DNA from 2 places in the Oceanobacillus sp. FSL K6-2867 genome. Region 1 is predicted to be linked to the other one. Evidence: a T-box and tRNA genes for the amino acid it is inferred to sense, from the RefSeq annotation. Region 1 holds a T-box; the other holds one or more tRNA genes.
What was found. The T-box of region 1 lies ahead of trpS (tryptophan--tRNA ligase). A T-box ahead of a tRNA ligase gene usually reads a tRNA of that ligase, here a tRNA-Trp.

Region 1 (3,183 bases):
TCTAAATCCTTATAATCACCAAGTGTATACTCCAGTTCTTCATCCTTTGTTTCAAATCCTTCTGGGAAACGAACATAATCAAATTGAATCTCCTGGAATCCCATTTCCGCTGCCATTTTGGCGATTTCAACATTATATTCCCATACTTCTTTTTCAAAAGGACTGACAAAGGCTTCCCCTTTGTTGTTCACCCACACTTCTCCATTTTTAGTGAATGATAAGTCAGGGCGCTTTTTAGCAAGCAGTGAATCCTTAAATACAACGATTCTGGCAATTGGATAAATTTTCTTTTCCTCTAAAAGTTTCATCAGCCCTTCAGGATCCGAAATATTATTGGTTGAAATATCTTCATAGGGAGACCCTTCTTCCGGCTTAAACGTTAAATGTCCATGATCTTCTTTAATATCAATTACCATCGCATTCAAATCTGTTGTATCTACCAAGTCTACCAAGCTTTCAAATTTGCTTGACCCAACGGAATTTCCAGTTACATAGATTCCTCTAACCGCATCAGGATATTCAAAGTCATAACCAGAGTCATATGTAAAACGCTTCATGTTTTGTAAGATATCCATTAATTCTATGTTTGTCTTTCTTTCTTGATGCAAGGATGCCTGCATCTCCTCTTCCGCTGCCGCCACTGTTGGAATTGAAATACTAAGCAAGAGAATTCCAATGAATGCCATAATCGTACTACGCCTTTTCCTCATGTTGAATCAATCTCCTATTAAAAGTTAATAAGTTAAGTATAAATGAAAAGTTCGTTCATTTAAATGGATAACCCGAATTCATTTTAAATACTTTTCATCTCTATTAACTTAAAGTACATTACCCTCCGCACATAAATTAAAAACGCCTTTTTTATAACTTTTTTTCGGGGTTAGAATAAAACGCTGGAAAATTGAAAGAGCTCCTAAACAGCCCTTCAATTCTATTTCATTAAATGATTTCTTTCAGTATAATTGAATTAGTTAATATATAGTAATAGAAAGGATGTTTGCCCTACAAATCTCGTACAAAGCCAAAAGCATTATATATTCTCGAGTTTTTAAACAAACGAAAAAAGAAAAACAACACTACTTCAATCTGTATAAAGGATATGAAGGAGAAGTTCTATTCGATCATTTCACAGAAAACTACATGGGATCCTTCACGCGTGATTCTCATATCTTTTTGGGTTCTATCGACTGTGACGGCTCTCTTCTCGGATGATTCTCATGTCTTTTTGGGTTCTATCAACCGTGACAGCATTCCTCTCGGTGGTTTTTATATTATATTTAGTTCTATCGACCGTGACAGCAACTATCTCAGTTAATTCTCATATCATTTCCAAATTTATCAACCGTGACGGTACTCTTCTCGGTCGTTTCTGTATATCTTGCCCCTTGCATTTCAATAAAATGATATATATAATAGTTAAAAACTCAATATGTTAAGCGATGATAAAGATATAGTACAATTTACCCGCTGATTTTTAGAGAGCTTGTGGTTGGTGGGAGCAAGCATCAAGGTAATTTGGAATTGGGCTTTAGAGCTGATGACAATTAAAGTGATCTTACACAGTTAAGATAATTAGGGTGGCACCGCGGTTCATTCGTCCCTTTTCTATAGGGAGAATGGGCTTTTTTAATGCTTTAAAATGATAAGATGGAGTGATAGGATATGGAGAAAATTTTTTCTGGAATTCAGCCAAGTGGTACGTTAACACTAGGGAACTATCTTGGTGCAATCCAGCAGTTTGTTGAATTACAAAATGATTATGATTGTTTCTTCTGTATTGTAGATGAACATGCAATTACAGTTCCTCAAGAACGATTAAAATTAAGACAAAACATTCGTTCCCTTGCAGCTTTATATCTTGCTTCAGGTATTGATCCTGAGAAAGCAACATTGTTCATTCAATCAGAGGTTCCAGCACATACACAGCTAGGATGGATGCTGCAGTCTATCAGCTATGTTGGTGAGCTGGAGCGTATGACCCAGTATAAAGATAAGTCTGAAGGAAAAGATGCAGTGTCCTCTGCATTGCTTACTTATCCGTCATTAATGGCAGCAGATATACTTCTTTATAATACGAATGTCGTGCCTGTCGGAGATGATCAGAAGCAGCATCTGGAACTAACACGAAATTTGGCGCAGCGCTTTAATAATCGCTTCAATGATATTTTTACAATCCCGGAAATTCGCATTCCGAAGGTTGGAGCACGAATTATGTCCTTGCAAGATCCCACTAAGAAAATGAGTAAATCGGATGAAAATGAAAAAGGCTATATCTCGATGCTGGATGAACCAAAGAAAATTGAGAAGAAAATTAAGAGTGCTGTAACAGATTCTGAGGGTATTGTGAAATTTGACAAAGAAAACAAGCCTGGTGTTTCGAACTTGCTTACTATTTATTCAAGCTGTACAGGTGAATCCATTGAAGCGCTTGAAGCTAAATATGAAGGCAAAGGCTACGGAGATTTCAAACAAGGTGTTGCAGACGCCGTGATTGGAGTTCTAAAACCAATTCAGGAACGTTATGCAGCATTAATTAATTCAGAAAACCTTGATGAAATTCTGGATCAAGGTGCAGAAAAAGCCTCCTTTACAGCAAACAAAACTGTTGCAAAAGCAAAGAAAGCAATGGGTCTCGGAAGGGTTAGAAAATAACAATTTAAAATGCGCTAGGCAGATCAATTCTGCTTAGCGCATTGCTTTAGCTCATTCAATGACATGATGAAAATTATTTTTGATTTGATGTATCATGCTCTGGTCCAATTTCCGCTTCCCACATCTTTTCCAAAAATGGTTGTCCACGAATCAGTTTCATACATAACTCTTCATGTGCAGTACTCCATCCATCCTTTACACCGTTATACAATGCTTGCCATACCTTATCTTCATCCATAAAACGGATGGCAGGATACTTTTTTGGATCCCATTCTGTTAACCAATACCGCAATTCTTCACGATTATTTGTTGTTTTTAATTGGTCTAAGCCAATCATCAGCAATTGCTTAAGTTGTCTTTCTTTTCGTGTAAGACCAAATATTAGCTCCGGTGGCATGGATAGCATATGGTATTCTTTCTTATAATCACTTTCAACAAATTTAAAGGATTGGGCTTTCGTATTGGCAATCATATCGAACACAAGCTGTTCCTGACGTGGTATTAATCTGCTTTTACGAATTGGAATGGAAT
Region 2 (3,183 bases), 260 kb from region 1:
ATTCCCTGCAACTCCAAAACGGCTTTTATGATATAATTACACGTCTCTCTGAGGGAATTAATATTTAGCAATGATTTCAAACTTATGTTCCTAACGCCATTTGCCAGTGTTCCATATAACTCATACATAAATCTGTTTAGATTTGTTAATGATAGGAAAACACATGAAAAATAGGAAGTGATTATTCATGGTTTTTATACTCATTTCTATCCTCATTTTTAGTATAATTATTTACTTTATGCCAAAGCGAATGACGTTAATGGAGATGTATGCAACTTCATGGTTTGCATTAACGTTTGTATTAACTGTCGATTCATACCTTGCCTTAAAACATGACCTTTACGGTTATTTTTTTAAAGATTATTTTGACTATAGAACGTTAATTGTTCATTTTGGTGTTTATCCAACTTACAACGCTATTTTCCTGAATTTTTTCCCTAAAAATAGGTGGAATCAATTGTTCTATATTCTGCTTCATTCATTAATTTTGATCGGATATGAATGGGCAACAATTCAAGCTGGTGCGTTTCATTATAAGAATTGGGAAACATGGTATTCAGCTCTGGCTTATCCAATCATATTGTTGATTCTTTATCTGAACTTAAAAGTGCTAAGATTATTGAAGAATAAGAACTAACTTTTATTGCATCCCAAATATGTTCCATCTCAATAGAAGGGTTTAATGAAGATGAAAAATACAAATGAATATAAATCCCCTATCGCCGCTTTATTATGGTCTGTCATGATGACAGGTTTCGGGCAATTTTATAATGGACAATATATTTTTGGTGCATTACTTTTCATATTTGAAATTGCTGCAAACGGACTATCTAGTTTAAATATGTCCATTTTACACTCCTTCCACGGCAATACACAGCAAGCGCACGATGTTTTCGATCATCAATGGGGGTTATTCTATCCTTCCTCATACGCTTTTTCAATCTGGCAAGCATATAACAAAGCAATCGTCATTAATTGTCAGCAAGAGAAAAGAGATTATCCTAAAGAGACATACTTAACTGGTTTTTTTATTTTATTTGTTATCGGTATGAATTTAGGTGTGTACTACCATCACCATTTATTAAGTGGTATTCCCTTTTTTTCTAGTCCGATATTTAATGGATTATCCTGGGGATTTTTATTTGGTATTACTGGTCATTTTGCTGAAAAATATATAAAAGCAAAAAGAAATATAGGTAAAGATTAATTTTGATTACCTAATAAGAGGGGATAGCTCTGCCGCTGGTTATGATTGTCATTAATGTTCTAACCCCTTCATCAATTGTTGCTTTAAATTTCTAACTGGACAATCATTTTCTTTATGACTCATCTCTAATAATTTATTTCCCTTTTTACTATGAAATCTTCAAGTGTGATTTTTATTCCAAGGATAATCTGTAAATTCAATGCTAACAGATTAAGTAGTCAGCCTGATAGAATGCTATACGTGGGATTTTGAGTTTCGTGCTGAAAGCAAAAAAAGACTTTCAACAATTATGTTGAAAGTCTTTATAATATTTACTTTAGATACCGGTGGTCGGGGTCGAACCGACACGTCCCAGGGGACACGGGATTTTGAGTCCCGCGCGTCTGCCAATTCCGCCACACCGGCATTTGGAGGCGGTAACCGGATTTGAACCGGTGATAAAGGTTTTGCAGACCTCTGCCTTACCACTTGGCTATACCGCCAAAAATAAATGGAGCGGAAGACGGGATTCGAACCCGCGACCCCCACCTTGGCAAGGTGGTGTTCTACCACTGAACTACTTCCGCGAATGGCTGGGCCACTAGGATTCGAACCTAGGATACACGGGATCAAAACCCGATGCCTTACCGCTTGGCTATGGCCCAATCAATTATTATATGAAGGGCGATCGATGGGGATCGAACCCACGTATGCCGGAGCCACAATCCGGTGCGTTAACCACTTCGCCACGATCGCCATATAAAGTTGTAAATGGCAGGGGTAGTAGGAATCGAACCCACATCAAAGGTTTTGGAGACCTTCGTTTTACCATTAAACTATACCCCTACAATTTAAATGGTGGAGGGGGGCAGATTCGAACTGCCGAACCCTGAGGGAGCGGATTTACAGTCCGCCGCGTTTAGCCACTTCGCTACCCCTCCAACTAAATTGAAGTAAATGGTGGCTCGGGACGGAATCGAACCGCCGACACACGGATTTTCAGTCCGTTGCTCTACCGACTGAGCTACCGAGCCATTTTATTTTAAATGGCGGTCCGGACGGGACTCGAACCCGCGACCTCCTGCGTGACAGGCAGGCATTCTAACCAACTGAACTACCGGACCATTTTTGGTTGCGGGGGCAGGATTTGAACCTACGACCTTTGGGTTATGAGCCCAACGAGCTACCAGACTGCTCCACCCCGCGATAGGAATGATTTATCTTGTTTGAAGATGGTGGAGGATGCAGGGCTCGAACCTGCGACCCCCTGCTTGTAAGGCAGGTGCTCTCCCAGCTGAGCTAATCCTCCGTATTGGTGACCCGTACGGGATTCGAACCCGTGTTACCGCCGTGAAAGGGCGGTGTCTTAACCGCTTGACCAACGGGCCTTTTCTATGTAAATTGTGGCGGAGAGCGAGGGATTCGAACCCTCGAGGCCGCGTAAACGGCCTACACGATTTCCAATCGTGCTCCTTCGGCCACTCGGACAGCTCTCCATATGGCTCCACAGGTAGGATTCGAACCTACGACCGATCGGTTAACAGCCGATTGCTCTACCACTGAGCTACTGTGGAATAATCCAAATTGAAATCTACTTGGTTCTTCAGACATAAATTGCTCGTCCTACCAAATGAGATATTTTAGAGTAGCTTCATTCCTATTATATATCTGATATATAGTAAGGAATTTACTTGCCTGGCGGCGTCCTACTCTTGCAGGGACAAAGTCCCAACTACCATCGGCGCTGAAGAGCTTAACTTCTGTGTTCGGTATGGGAACAGGTGTGGCCTCTTCGCTATTGCTACCAGACAATTCAATTATCACCCAAGTGTACCTCAAGAAAATCAGTGACAACCAATATTATAATCGTTTTTAGAAAAAAATCAAGTATAAAGTTGTTACTTTATAAGGTTTATACCTTAAAAACTAAATAAGAGTAAACCAGACATCAAATAAAGAAGTTAGTTAAGTCCTCGATCGATTAGTATCCGTAAGCT

Region 2: it has a tRNA-Trp gene. The T-box ahead of trpS (tryptophan--tRNA ligase) is inferred to sense a tRNA for this amino acid. The anticodon was not compared.

Annotation. Positions count from the first base shown of each region.
Region 1 is NZ_CP150144.1:681,252-684,434, forward strand. It holds gene NSQ77_RS03190 (putative glycoside hydrolase) at 1-710, opposite strand, end outside; T-box leader at 1,431-1,605, shown strand; gene trpS (tryptophan--tRNA ligase) at 1,663-2,652, shown strand; gene NSQ77_RS03200 (YjbA family protein) at 2,726-3,183, opposite strand, start outside.
Region 2 is NZ_CP150144.1:945,562-948,744, forward strand. It holds gene NSQ77_RS04495 (hypothetical protein) at 188-637, shown strand; gene NSQ77_RS04500 (hypothetical protein) at 689-1,207, shown strand; tRNA gene NSQ77_RS04505 (tRNA-Leu) at 1,529-1,612, opposite strand; tRNA gene NSQ77_RS04510 (tRNA-Cys) at 1,616-1,689, opposite strand; tRNA gene NSQ77_RS04515 (tRNA-Gly) at 1,699-1,773, opposite strand; tRNA gene NSQ77_RS04520 (tRNA-Gln) at 1,777-1,851, opposite strand; tRNA gene NSQ77_RS04525 (tRNA-His) at 1,870-1,942, opposite strand; tRNA gene NSQ77_RS04530 (tRNA-Trp) at 1,959-2,032, opposite strand; tRNA gene NSQ77_RS04535 (tRNA-Tyr) at 2,043-2,127, opposite strand; tRNA gene NSQ77_RS04540 (tRNA-Phe) at 2,145-2,220, opposite strand; tRNA gene NSQ77_RS04545 (tRNA-Asp) at 2,234-2,310, opposite strand; tRNA gene NSQ77_RS04550 (tRNA-Met) at 2,316-2,392, opposite strand; tRNA gene NSQ77_RS04555 (tRNA-Val) at 2,420-2,495, opposite strand; tRNA gene NSQ77_RS04560 (tRNA-Glu) at 2,500-2,574, opposite strand; tRNA gene NSQ77_RS04565 (tRNA-Ser) at 2,591-2,682, opposite strand; tRNA gene NSQ77_RS04570 (tRNA-Asn) at 2,686-2,760, opposite strand; rRNA gene rrf (5S ribosomal RNA) at 2,880-2,995, opposite strand; rRNA gene NSQ77_RS04580 (23S ribosomal RNA) at 3,148-3,183, opposite strand, start outside.